3 linked regions of the Leisingera sp. NJS204 genome follow. The protein of the gene in region 2 interacts with the protein of the main gene of each other region in a pairwise test. Links are inferred from orthologs where the notes say so. Each region holds a gene or a part of one and is shown on either strand. Other genes may lie near its edges.

Region 1 (4,405 bases), 1.6 Mb from region 2 along the record:
GCAGTTTGGCAAATCTCTGATCAAATTCCCGCGTGTGTCCGGCAAGCTTGCAATGATGGCGGTGGAAATCATGATCGCCCGCCAGCTGACCTATTTCTCGGCCTGGGAAAAGGACCACGGTCACCGCTGCGACCTGGAGGCCGGAATGGCCAAGCTCCTGGGTGCCCGGGTTGCCTGGGCCGCCGCGGACAACGGGTTACAGATCCACGGCGGCAACGGGTTTGCGACAGAGTATAAAATCTCCCGCGTGTTGTGCGACGCCAGGATCCTGAATATTTTTGAAGGCGCAGCAGAAATTCAGGCTCAGGTTATCGCCCGCCGCCTGCTGGGCTGAACCAGCTGAAAGCAATTCCTAAGGGAGCAATCCTGTTCAGGCCCGGCGTTTACGCCGGGCTTTTTGCAGCCGCATCCCATCCAAAGTGCGGTCACGCTGCAACCAGCACACGGAATAAGACTGTTTCCAATCCTGGTTATTCGGTTTTTCATAAATTGTGGTTAACAAGAGTCCATGACACTCTTTCGCTGCTTCCTGCTTCCCTTGCTGTTTTTGTTTTCCGCCTGTGCCGGTGCCGTGCCGCCGGAACAATCCCCCCGCATCCTGGCGATGGGGGATTCCCTGCTGGCCTGGCACAGCCTGGCAGGTAAATCCATCGCAGACACCGTTGCTCGCGAGTTGCAGGAACCAGTTGTTGATCGCTCGGTCTCTGCCGCGCGGATCATCTACAAGCTGCCGATTTCCGGCGCGGCTGGGATGCAGATCCGCAAGCAGTACAAGCCCGGCAAATGGGACTGGGTGATCGTGAATGGCGGCGGAAATGACCTGTGGCTCGGCTGCGGCTGTTTTGCGTGCAATCGAAAACTGAACAAACTGGTTTCCCCCGACGGACGCAAAGGTGCGATTCCGGGCATGCTGTCTGAACTGCGCGCAACCGGTGCCAAGGTGATTTACGTCGGTTATCTGCGCAGCCCCGGAGTGGGATCGATGATCGAGCACTGCCGCGACGAAGGAAACGAGCTGGAAACCCGCATCGAACGGCTGGCCGCGCTGGACACAGGCATTCATTTCCTGTCTCTCAAGGATTTGGTGCCCTTCGGCGACCGGTCTTATCACGCGCTCGACATGATCCATCCGTCGGCAAAGGCCAGCGACGAGATCGGCCGCAAGGTGGCCGAAATCATCCAGTCGAATTAAACAGCGGCCCCTCCCGCCCCTTCAGATACATTCTTGGAATGCACCTTCTGCGCCGTTGCGCCCGGACCCGGCCTGCGCCGCGCATTGCGCGGCGCCACGCCCAACGGGAGCAAGGCATTTTAATGCCGCCGCAACGGGCGGGAGCCGTCACTTTTTCAGGGCGAAGCCTTGCAATTTCTGCCCCCTCTTGGCCAGAGTGTGCAAAATACTTCAATTGGGTAACCCGGTGCCGCGCATCGCTTGGATCTGTTCTCTGCTGTTTGCCAGTGCCTGCACCGGCGACGAAACGCTTTCAGCTTACGGGGCGGCGGGAAAGGTCTGGCACCTCTCCAGCATTGATAATGAGCCCTATCCCGCATTGGCCAGGCTGACCTTCCCGGAACCTGGAAAAATCACGGGGCGGGCACCCTGCAACAGTTTCCAGGGCACTCAGACGGCGCCTTACCCCTGGTTCAGCGCTGAGGCGCTTACCGCTGCACGCGCTGCCTGCCCGGAACTGGCACTCGAAGCCGATTTCCTGCAGTCCCTTCAGAAAATGACGCTGGCCGAGGTTTCCGGCGATGTGCTGATCCTCAGCAACGGCCAGGGACGCGAGATGCTGTTCACAGCCGGCGGATGAGCAGGTCCGTCAGCCGTCCCCGCGCCTCCGGCACTGGCTGATTGCCCAAAGACGGCGCCAGATGCGCGTCCAGAAAATAGCCGGTGGTGTGCAGCGCCTGCACAATTTCCGCATCCTCCGCGCTGCCCTGCCCCAGCATCACCGGCGGCAAAGGCAGCAGCCGATCCGCCCAGCCTCCGGCGCCTTCACGTGAAACAGCCCGGCCAGATTTCGGCGAGACATAGCACAGGGCGCTGCCACTGCCGGTCACGGCGCAGGCTGTCAGATCAAGGCCGAAACCCATCTCCTCCAGCAGCGCCAGCTCCCAGCGCAGATAGGCAAGCGGCCAGAGCTCTTCATTACCCAAGAGATCCAGCAACAGTTCACTGCGGGTATAGAGGTCAGGATGCGGTTCACGCTCTGGCAGGCAGAAGGACAGCAGCGCTGTCACCGCATTAAGGCCGGCCAGCGCCAGCCGTCCGGACATCGCAGCTGCAGCACGGCTGCGTAAAGGTTCAGCGTGATAGCTGCCCAGATGATCCTCCAGCCGCGCTCTCCAGGTCAGGTCCAGCTGCGCACCGGGCTGCAGGATCGGGGCCAGCTTGCGGCTGGCACCGCCGCGCACCATGCCCGCATGGCGGCCATGCTCTTCTGTAAAGACGTCGATGATGGCCGAGTTTTCACCGTGGCGGCGCATCGAAAGCAAAATGCCGTGATCACGCCATTCCACTGGCGGCCCTCACTGTTGTTCTGGCAGCCTCAGCAGACCGCATTGCGGTGCGTTCCGCAAGCGTCAAGACTATTCCAACCCAGGCTCGTCCAGCAGGTGGCGTCCGGCCCGGTCTTCGACCTCAATAACCCAGAGGTCGGGATCAAACGACCGCTGACGCAGGATAGAAGTGTCGACCTCAGCCTCCGGCCCGGCTGAAAGCCCATCCCATTTGCGCGCGCCGCTCATCAGATCATAGGTGCGGTGGAAAGCGCGTGCCTGGCCGTCCAGGGTGTTGAGTTTGACCAGCACGGCACCCGCCGTGTCGTCACCATGCGACGTTACAAAGGCAGGGATCCCCATCAGCCGCAGCCGGGCCAGATAGGCCTGCACCCAGAATTCAGCAGTAAGGCGGGTCATGCTGCGTGTTTTCCGGCGGTGCCGCAGGTTGAACGCACAGGAGCCTCCGGCGGGAGTATTTTCACAAAGGTGAAGCGCATGGGCAGCTTCAATTACCGTCTTTGAAGTCGAGGCCCATTTCGGAATAGCGTTCGGATTCCTCCAGCCAATTCGGGCGCACCTTCACTTGCAGGAACAGATGCACCTTACGGTCCAGGAACTCTTCCAGCTCAGCGCGGGCCGCTTGGCTGACCGCTTTGATCGTCTCGCCCCGTTTGCCCAGAATAATCCCCTTATGCCCGTCGCGCACCACATAGATCAGTTGATCCACCCGGGCTGAGCCGTCCTTGCGTTCTTCCCAATTTTCGGTTTCAACCGTCAGCTGGTAGGGCAGTTCCTGGTGCAGGCGCAAAGTCAGTTTTTCGCGGGTCATTTCTGCCGCAATCATCCGCATTGGCAGGTCGGCAATCTGATCCTCGGGGTAGAGCCAGGGGCTTTCCGGCAGTTTGCCCGCCAGCCACTGGCGCAGGTCATCCACACCATGGCCGCGCTCGGCCGAGATCATGAATGTTTCGGCAAAACCGTAGCGGCTGTTCAGGTTTTCGGCGAGGCCCAGCAGTTTTTCTGCCGGCACCCTGTCGATCTTGTTGATGGCCAGCGCCACTTTGCGGCCAGTGCCGATTTCTTCAAGTCCGTCCAGAATGGTTTCCACGCCTTCGGTGATACCCCGGTGCGCCTCGACCATCAGCACCACGACGTCGGCATCCGCTGCGCCGCCCCAGGCAGCGGCGACCATTGCCCGGTCCAGGCGGCGGCGTGGTTTGAACAGACCTGGTGTGTCGACGAACACCAACTGCGCGTCACCCTCCATCGCCACGCCGCGGATCCGGGTTCGGGTGGTCTGCACCTTATGGGTCACGATCGAGACCTTGGCCCCGACCATACGGTTCAAAAGGGTCGATTTGCCCGCGTTGGGCTCTCCGATCAGGGCAACGAATCCGGCGCGTGTGGTCATCTTTACTGGTCCTGTTTGCAGAGTAGACCCCCTACAGGATTTTACCCACAGGGGCCAGAGGCGTTTTCAACGGGGATCCGGCACCTTCCGCAACCTTGCCCTATGTCAAAGACCTGTGGCAGATCCAATGTGACAACCGCAGCGCCGAGCCATTCCGCGAGCCAGGCTTTTCATGACATTTATGCCTTGGGGAGGCTTCCGATGAGACGCCGTGATTTTCTGCTTGGGTCTGCTGCGACGGCAGGGGTGATGGGCGCCGCGTCCTGGGGCAGCGCTCGCAGCACCGTACAGCAGCTGACCATCCAGACCGCCCGTTTTGCATTTCGCGAAAGACCTACAGACGGGCTGGTGAGCCTGTCGCCGGATGCGCCGCCGCCGGTTCTTTACGGAACCCAGGGCGCCCCCATGCGCCTGCGGGTGGTCAACGGCACCGAAGATTACACCGCGATGCACTGGCACGGGCTGCGGATCGCCAACGCAATGGACGGGGTG
Region 2 (4,388 bases):
CTGTCGCTGATCCCCACCTTCATCCTGATCGGCTATCTGGCCTATTATGCTGGCCTGACCCGCGCCTTGTTCGAGGCCGCCAAGCGCTGGATCGCCTGGCTGCCGGGCGGGTTGGCGGTCTCCACCGTGTTTGCCACCGCAGGCTTTGCTGCCGTGTCGGGTGCCAGCGTGGCGACCTCTGCCGTCTTTGCCCGTATCGCCATCCCTGAAATGCTGAAGATCGGCTATAACAAACAATTCGCGGCCGGTGTTGTGGCCGCTGGCGGTACACTGGCCTCGCTGATCCCGCCTTCGGCAATCCTGGTGATTTACGCCATCATTGTCGAACAGGACGTGGGCAAGCTGCTGCTGGCAGGGTTTATTCCCGGCGCCTTCTCGGCGTTGGTTTATGGTCTCCTGATTGTCGGCATCGCAGTGATCTTCAAATCCGTCGGCCCGCCGGTCAGAGGCTTTACATGGGGCCAGCGCTTTGCCGCATTGCCCGGTGCGCTGCCGATCATCTTTGTCGTCGTGATCATCATCTGCTTTGTCTACAACCCCTTTGGCGGCGACGCCTGGGGCACGCCGACCGAGGGCGGCGCGCTGGGGGCCTTTGTGGTGTTCTGCATGGCCGTCCTGAAGGGTATGAAATGGGCCGAGCTGAAGTCGGCACTGCTGGAAACGGCGAAGCTGACGGTGATGATCTTCACCATCATCTGGGGCGTGCTGATCTATGTGCGTTTCCTCGGCTTCGCGGACTTGCCGGGGGCGTTCTCCGACTGGATCACTGCGCTGGAGATGAGCCCGATGGTGATCCTGATCTGCATCCTGCTGGCCTATGCGGTGCTGGGCATGTTCATGGATGCCATCGGGATGCTGCTGCTGACGCTGCCGGTGGTTTATCCTGCCGTGATGGCGCTGAACGGCGGCGAGAGCGTGGCCGCCGCAGACAGCGCCTTTGGCATGAGCGGCACCATGTGCGCGATCTGGTTTGGCATCCTGGTGGTGAAGATGGCCGAATTCTGCCTGATCACCCCGCCGATCGGGCTGAATTGTTTTGTGGTGGCCGGCGTGCGCGATGATCTGAGCGTGCAGGATGTGTTCAAGGGCGTGACCCCGTTTTTCATTGCCGACGCCGTGACAATTGCGCTGCTGGTCGCCTTCCCGGGAATTGTTCTCTACCTGCCGTCCTTGGCGGGATAAGGACGGGCGCTCAGGACACACCGATACAGACCGGCTTGGCAGGCGGCGGCGCAGCGCCTGATTGTGTAGCCGTGCTTTCCCTGTTCCCGGACAGACTTTTTCTACAAGTTCTGTGACAGGTAGGCCAAGCGCGGTCTTGCGGTCTAGAACGGTAATACGGATGTGAATTTTCGCAACCTGCCGCTGAATATCTCTCGCCATGACGGATTGGCCATGACAGATTTACTGAGCCGCCGATGCAGTCGTCCAACCGGCGGGAGACGATCGCCCGGGTCGTTTTCCGGCCCGGCTCCTATCCCCGGCGCGGCCTTCGGCAGTGATATCCGTGCCATCGCCGTCATAGGGCGCGGTCAAGGTATCGCGATGCATGTACCCCCTCGTTTCAGGTGAAGATTCCGGCGCTCGCGGGCTTCCAAGGCTTGGCACTTTTTCGGGGCAGTATGACGGCATGGATGTCTCGCGCGGCGATTGCATCATGGTATTTGCGTGTGCCGCGCTGCCCGGCAGGCGATTCTTGCACTACCGGCAGGCGCGGCAGCCCGCTGGTCAGTGCAATAGGCACCTCATCCTGGCGGAATAAGTCCGTCCGTTTCAAACCCAGAGTTTGTCTCTTTTGTTGCAATAAATGTTGTCTAAGGAGCGGCATCAAACCGTGGCAGGTCCACAAAGGCAGAGATGTAGACTGTTGGTGCGATCAATGGCTTGCCATCTTGTGCGACAAGCAAGGAAGTGGCTGATCCAGTGCACAGGGCAAACTGCGGATCGTCATGGTGATTGTGCACATCTCCATGAAAAGGGAAATACGAAACAGTGGTGTCCTAACGTGAAAGGGCTGGCAAATGCCAACCCTTTGCTTTTGTTTCTAAAGCGGAGGAACTTCACATTCCGAGAGCCTAGCCTGTTAGAACGGGATCTCGTCGTCGTCGATGTTATGGGACGCGCCGCCGCCGAAATTGCCGCCGCCGCCACCACCGCTGCCGCCGCCTTGCTGGCCGCTGTCATAACCGCCGCCGTAACCGCCGCCCTGGCTGCCGCCGCCATAACCGCCGCCGCCGCCACCGTCTTGGCCGCCGCCGCCTTCACCGCGGCCGTCAAGCATGGTCAGGGTGGAGCCGAAGCCTTGCAGGACGATTTCGGTCGAATACCGGTCCTGACCGCTTTGGTCCTGCCATTTGCGGGTCTGCAGCTGGCCTTCGATATAGACCTTGGAGCCTTTGCGCAGATACTGCTCGGCAACGCGCACAAGACCTTCGCTGAAGATGGCCACAGAGTGCCACTCAGTCCGCTCGCGGCGTTCACCGGTGTTACGGTCCTTCCAGTTTTCCGAGGTAGCAATGCGCAGGTTGCAAACCTTGCCGCCGTTCTGGAAGCTGCGCACCTCCGGGTCGCGGCCCAGATTGCCGATGAGCATGACTTTGTTAAGAGAGCCGGCCATAGGGTTCCGTCCTTTTATTCCTGAATGTCCTGTCCAGCACCGGTCCGGCGCGAATCCGTCCGGGCTGCTTGATTGGCACAGTACAGACCTGTGCAAGGTGAGGAAAGCAGCTCTCTGGGGATGATTTTGCAGGAGTTTGCGCGGCAATGATGACGGATTGCGCCGGTGTTGCTTTAAATTTCTTCTGTATTGGTTATATTTGCGCAAAGTGGGACAGTGTTGGGACAGCGGAAATGCGCAAAGCCGTTGCGGGGTTGGTGATTGCCATGGTCGGGGCAGGGCAGCCTGCCGCCGCCGATGTTTTGAGTACCAAGAACCGGCGGGATTTGTTTTCCGCCCACACCAGGTTGCTGGATGGCCGCGCGGCCACCCAGTACAAGAACTCATCCCGGCTGCAGCCCAAGACATATCAGATCCCTTCAGCCGCGGGCACGCTGCCCTACAGCGGCAAGTACCGCGGCCAGTATCTGCAGCTGGCGCGGGACGCTGCGCGCCAGCACGGTGTGCCCGAAGACCTGTTCCTGCGCCTGGTGCAGCAGGAAAGCAATTGGAACCCGAACGCCAAATCGCACAAAGGCGCGTTGGGCCTGGCACAGCTGATGCCTGCAACCGCAAGGGCGCTGGGGGTCAACCCCGCGGTGCCGCAGCAGAACCTGGAGGGCGGCGCGCGGTATCTGGCGCGGCAATTCCGCAAATTCGGGTCCTGGCGGCTGGCATTGGCGGCCTATAACGCGGGTCCGGACGCGGTGAAGAAATACGGAGGGGTGCCGCCCTATAAGGAAACCCAGAACTATGTAAAGAAGATCTGGGGCAGCTGACGCGCCGTTTCATTAACTTGTGGGTAAGTTCCCTTAATGCCCCGTTAACTCCGCGCTAGTGTCACGCATTTGCCTTAAATTTTTGTGAATCTTCCCTCAAGTTCTGGAGGGAATGACTTGTACACCAACAGCTTTGATGAGCGGATCAACCGGATTGACTGGCAGCCGAGCGCGGTCCCGACGCGTCAGATGATCGACAGTGTCCTGGCCAGCCGTCTGCCCCGGCAGCCGCGCAGTGCTGTGCTGAGCCTGGCCGGCGCCATTGTTGGTATTCTGATCGGCACCGGCCTCAAGGGAATGTCTTTGGCCGGATCTCCTTGGGGACCGGAAACCGGCCTTGCCGGAGCTATCGGCGGCAGCCTGGCGCTGGCTGGTCTGGCCGCTTCGGTATCGGCTGCCCTGATGGCTGCGGCCAAAGGAAATGAGGCGCCGCGGCTGATGCAGTTCGCCTCGATGAACCTGCTGATGATCGTGGTGGTGCTGCTCAGCTGAACAAGACGGCCCCTGTGGGAGTGGGGGACGGAAGTGGAGCCCCATGTGGTGCTTTTTTAAGCAGCACATGGGGTTTGCTATAAGAGATGGTCGCAGGATTTTGGACCAGTGGCCAAGCTGTAGCGACTGACGAAGGAACGACCACAGTGGACGAAGCGGAAACGCTTTTCGGCAGAGTTCGAAGCCAAAGTTGCACTTTAAGCTATCCGTGAAGAATTGACGACGGTTGAACTGGCCAAAAAGTACGGCGTCCAAAGGCTTGGCGATCACCGCCCCAATCAGGTCTGGTGCACTGATGCAACCTGCATACCCATGCGCCGGGGCCTTTACAGGCCGCGGCAATGGGTTGGCACAGCCGCAAAGTGCTGATCTGGCGGCTATCCGGCACGAGGATCGCCGGGTTCTGCATCGAGGCCTTGAAGGAAGCACTGGCCCGGCGCTGCCCGCCCGAGAAATTCAAC
Region 3 (4,628 bases), 1.2 Mb from region 2 along the record:
CAGCCCCAGCACCTGCTCGCGCACAAACAGGATCACCGCAATCACGCCGACGGCCAGGAAACCCGGGATCTCCCGCACCGTATGCAACAGGCCAATATCGGCGCCGTCGAATTGCGCTGCCTCGATTACGAAATTGTTGAGCAATGCGCTCCAGGCATTGAAGGCGATCGGCATCGCCAGCGCCATCACAAACAGCAGCACCATGGGACGGCGCCAGAAGGGGAGGCTTTGCGCCTCAAGCAGGGGCATGGGCTTGAACATATCCAGCATCTACGCTCCCCAACGGGGTTTGGCGAGAGGGCAGCGGCCAATGCACATCTGATCTGCATCAATGCAGAGGTGGCCGCATAAACATATCACCATTCGTGAATGGGAGATTTGTGATGGATCTGGTTCCTTTGGTTGAACATATCGGTGAGGCCCCTGCCGCCGCGTTGTTCGGGCTTCTGACCGGCGCTGTCTTCGGGATGGCGGCGCAAAGATCGCGCTTCTGCCTGCGGGCAGCTACGGTCGAATTCGCCAGCGGCCGCCTGGGGGACAAGGTTGCGGTTTGGCTGCTGACCTTCTCCACGGCTGTTGTCTGGGTGCAGGCGGCGCAGATGCTTGACCTGATGGACAGCGCCGATGCAAGGATGATGGCGGTGCCCGGCAGTTGGTCCGGTGCCATTCTGGGCGGGCTGATGTTCGGCGGCGGCATGGTGCTGGCGCGCGGCTGTTCAGGGCGGCTGCTGGTGCTGGCAGCCACCGGCAACCTGCGCTCGGTTGTGTCGGGGCTGATCTTCGCCGTTGTCGCGCAAATGAGCCTGTCCGGCCAGCTGTCGCCTTCCCGGGACTGGCTTGCCGGGCTCTGGATTACCGAAGGCGGGCGCAATCTGGATCTCCTGGCCGCGCTGGGGCTGCCAAAGGCGGGCGGGCTGGCACTGGGCCTAGCCACCGCCGCTTTGGCGCTGGTGTTAGCGCAGCGCAACCGGATCGGCGCAAAAAGACTGATCTTTGCCTCCGGCGTTGGGTTTGCTGTCGCGCTGGGGTGGGTGCTGACTTATGCGCTCAGTCAGGTCAGCTTTGATCCGGTGCAAATCGAGAGCGCCACCTTCACCGGACCATCGGCGCGCACATTGATGTTCTTCCTTGACCGCAATGCAGTTCTCGAGTTTGACATCGGCCTGGTTCCCGGCGTGTTCATCGGCGCAATGCTGGCCGCGGCGCTGGCCGGAGAAATGAAACTGCAGGCCTTTGACAGCCCCTCCACCATGCGCAAGGCAATGATTGGCGCGGCTTTGATGGGTTTTGGCGGCATGCTGGCCGGCGGCTGCGCGATCGGAGCAGGTGTCACCGGCGGTTCGATTTTCACTGGCACCGCCTGGGCCGCGCTGTTCTGCATGTGGGCCGGGGCGGTCGCTACCAGCTTGCTGATCAGAGATCACGCCGAAATTCTGCGGGTTTGATCAAACGATAGATGCGAGGCTCTGCCTCGCGCTCCGGGATATTTTAAACCAGAAGAACAAGGGGGCCAGCCTTCTTCTTGCTCAAAATATCCCGGGGGAGGCCGCAGGCCGGGGGCGGAGCCCCCCTTTCATCCCGGCATCAAAAGAAACTCTGAGGATCAATATCAATGCTCAGCCGCAAGTCCCCTTTGAGACGCAAGGGCGCGGTCCAGCGGGCGATCGCCGCTTGCAACGGCACGCCCTTTGCCGCCTTGATCAGCAGCCGCACCCGGTGGCGGCCGCGGACGCGGGCGATGGGTGCTGGGGCCGGGCCGAATACCTGCGCACCGATCTGGCGCAACGGACCGTCGTTGCGGGCCATCGCATTGCCCAGGTCAAAGACTGCTGCCAAGTCCGGCCCCGACAGAATGATGCCTGCCATCCGCCCATAAGGCGGCACGCCGGCGGCCTGGCGCTCAGCAGCCTCGGCTTTCCAGAAGCTCTCCTCGTCCCCCGACAGAATTGCCCGGATCACCGGATGTTCAGGCTGAAAGGTCTGCATCAATGCTTCCCCGGGCCGCTCTGCCCGCCCGGCCCGGCCTGCCACCTGGCGCATCAGCTGAAAAGTGCGCTCGGCTGCACGCAAGTCCGAACCTTGCAGGCCCAGGTCGGCGTCGATCACCCCCACCAGCGTCAACAGCGGAAAGTTGTGCCCCTTGGCTACCAGCTGGGTGCCGAGGATGATGTCGGCCTCCCCCTTCGCAATTTCCTCGATCCGGCTCTTCAGGGCACGGGCGGAGCTGAACAGATCGGAGCTCAGCACCGCGATCCGGGCCTCGGGGAACAGGGCAGTGGCTTCCTCTGCCAGCCGCTCGATGCCGGGGCCGACGGGGGCCATCTTGCCCTCTACCTCGCAGGTCGGGCAGGCCTCCGGCACCGGTTTGGTTTCACCGCATTGATGGCACATCAGCCGTTTCATGAAACGGTGCTCGACCATCCGCGCGTCGCAATGGTCGCAAGCCACCTGGGCGCCGCAGGCGCGGCAGATGGTGACCGGGGCAAAGCCGCGGCGGTTCAGGAACAGCAGCGACTGTTCGCCCCGTTCCATCCGCAATTTCATCGCCCGTTTCAGAGTGGGCGAGATCCAGGTGGCGGGCAGCAGATCCTCTGACCGCATATCGACGCTGCGCATCTCAGGCAGCACCGCGGCACCAAAGCGAGCTGTCAGGTCCAAACGTTTGTATTTGCCCGCCTCAGCGTTGACCCAGCTTTCCAGGCTGGGTGTAGCGGAGGCCAGCACCACCTGCGCCGAGCACATCGCCGCCCGCAGCACCGCCATGTCGCGGGCGTTATAAAGAACTCCATCTTCTTGCTTGTAGGAGGTGTCGTGCTCCTCATCGACGATGATCAGGCCCAGATCGCGGAACGGCAGAAAAAGCGCCGAGCGGGCACCGATCACCAGCTGCGCTGCCCCCTGCCCCGCCATTTTCCAGACCCGGCGGCGCTCGGTCATTGTGGCGCCGGAATGCCATTCCGCAGGATTGGCGCCGAACCGCGCCTCAACGCGGGTGAGAAATTCGGCTGTCAGCGCGATCTCCGGCAGCAGCACCAGCGCCTGCCGCCCGGCGCGCAAGGCGGCGGCGACCGCTTCCAAATAAACCTCGGTCTTGCCCGACCCGGTAACACCTTTCAGCAGCGTGGTGCCGTAGCGCCCGCTGTGGACGCCTTCGGCCAAGGCGGCGGCGGCACTTGCCTGATCCTCGGTCAGCTGTTTGCCGGGCAGCTCCGGGTCCAGCTGCGGATAGGGCGTGTCACGCGGCGCTTCCTCCTCGCGCAAGGCGCCCTGCTTCACCAGCCCCTTCACCACCGAGGGCGTCACATCGGCCATATCCGCCAGCTCGCGCGGGGTGAAGGCAAGGCCGCCGTATTGCTCCAGCACCTCCAGCACCCTTGTGCGGGCATCGGTCATCCGGTCCGGCACGCCCTCGCCCCGGCGCAGGATCTTGCGCATCGACGGCGGATCGCTGAGGCCCGGCGCCCGGGTCGCCAGCCGCAGCATCGCGGGCATCGGGGTAAGCGTATAGTCAGCCGCCTTGCCCAGAAACTGGCGCATCTCGGTCCGCATCGGAGCCACGTCCAGAACCCGGATCACCGCACGCAGCTTGGCCGAATCGAAATCGCCCGCACCCGGCCCCCAGACCACGCCCAGAACTTTGCGCGGCCCCAGCGGCACCTCGACATAGGCGCCTAAGTAACAGCCGCCCTCCGGTGCGCGGTAATCCAGAAGCCGGTCAAGGGGTTGCGTCGTCAGCACCCCGACCCGTTCGCCTGCCTGAAAGAACTCCTGCCCGCTCATGCTGCTGCCCATGTTGCCGCCCGTAATCCCATGAGGTAAAGGCAGAAGCGACAGAGGCCAACCCATCCAAAGGACTGCCCCATGAAATTCTTCGTAGATACCGCCGAGATCGACGCGATTGCCGAGCTGAACGATCTGGGCATGGTGGACGGTGTCACCACCAACCCGTCGCTGATCAAGAAATCCGGCCGCGACATCATCGAAGTGACCAAGGAAATCTGCGCCCTGGTTGACGGCCCGGTCTCTGCCGAGGTCACCGCAACCGATGCCGAGACGATGATTGCCGAAGGCCGCAAGCTGGTGGAGATTGCAGAGAACATCGCGGTGAAGGTGCCGCTGACCTGGGATGGCCTGAAAGCATGCAAAACGCTTTCCGATGACGGCCATATGGTGAACGTAACCCTGTGCTTTTCGGCCAATCAGGCGCTGCTGGCGGCCAAGGCGGGTGCCACCTTTATCTCCCCTTTCATCGGGCGTCTGGACGACATCAACCTGGACGGCATGGAAGTGATCGAAGACATCCGCACCATCTATGACAACTATGGCTTTGAAACCCAGATCCTGGCCGCCTCGATCCGTTCGGTGAACCACGTGCTGGACTCGGCCCGCATCGGCGCCGATGTGATCACTGCGCCGCCGGCCGTGATCAAGTCGATGGTGAACCATCCGCTCACCGACAAAGGCCTGGATGCATTCCTCGCCGATATCAAGGCGGCGGAGATCAAGATCCTCTGATCCCGCTTAGTGGATCCAGGACCGTGAAAGGCGCCCCTGATCGAGGCGCCTTTTTCTTTGCAAACTTTAGTACCAGTGTTTTTACAAGCACCTTCATAACCGCAGCGAAGCAC

The links.
Region 1: the proteins of ssb (region 2) and recO interact in binary tests that used the Escherichia coli proteins (3 or more experiments, as listed by UniProt). The link is inferred for Leisingera sp. NJS204 from one-to-one orthologs.
Region 3: the proteins of ssb (region 2) and ETW24_RS14785 interact in binary tests that used the Escherichia coli proteins (3 or more experiments, as listed by UniProt). The link is inferred for Leisingera sp. NJS204 from one-to-one orthologs.

The regions. Positions count from the first base shown.
Region 1 is NZ_CP035417.1:146,700-151,104, reverse strand. Bases 658-3,413 are described here. They hold recO (DNA repair protein RecO), read right to left. Parts: upstream 2,521-3,413; coding sequence 1,795-2,520; downstream 658-1,794. Other genes in these bases: era (GTPase Era), read right to left, coding at 3,008-3,413; ETW24_RS00785 (DUF1491 family protein), read right to left, coding at 2,590-2,919; ETW24_RS00795 (META domain-containing protein), read left to right, coding at 1,419-1,811; ETW24_RS00800 (SGNH/GDSL hydrolase family protein), read left to right, coding at 658-1,192. In the rest of the region: ETW24_RS00805 (acyl-CoA dehydrogenase family protein), read left to right, coding at 1-334; more of ETW24_RS00800, read left to right, coding at 509-657; more of era, read right to left, coding at 3,414-3,913; ETW24_RS00775 (multicopper oxidase family protein), read left to right, coding at 4,115-4,405. UniProt on the Escherichia coli protein: Involved in DNA repair and RecF pathway recombination.
Region 2 is NZ_CP035417.1:1,781,134-1,785,521, forward strand. The notes cover bases 851-3,589. They hold ssb (single-stranded DNA-binding protein), read right to left. Parts: upstream 2,618-3,589; coding sequence 2,084-2,617; downstream 851-2,083. Other genes in these bases: ETW24_RS08780 (TRAP transporter large permease), read left to right, coding at 851-1,182; ETW24_RS08795 (lytic transglycosylase domain-containing protein), read left to right, coding at 2,851-3,435; ETW24_RS08800 (hypothetical protein), read left to right, coding at 3,553-3,589. Also shown: more of ETW24_RS08780, read left to right, coding at 1-850; more of ETW24_RS08800, read left to right, coding at 3,590-3,927. UniProt on the Escherichia coli protein: Plays an important role in DNA replication, recombination and repair. Binds to ssDNA and to an array of partner proteins to recruit them to their sites of action during DNA metabolism. Acts as a sliding platform that migrates on DNA via reptation.
Region 3 is NZ_CP035417.1:3,002,793-3,007,420, forward strand. What follows is about bases 1,183-4,161. They hold ETW24_RS14785 (primosomal protein N'), read right to left. Parts: upstream 3,781-4,161; coding sequence 1,585-3,780; downstream 1,183-1,584. Other genes in these bases: ETW24_RS14780 (YeeE/YedE family protein), read left to right, coding at 1,183-1,445; fsa (fructose-6-phosphate aldolase), read left to right, coding at 3,862-4,161. In the rest of the region: ETW24_RS14775 (MFS transporter), read right to left, coding at 1-261; more of ETW24_RS14780, read left to right, coding at 384-1,182; more of fsa, read left to right, coding at 4,162-4,515.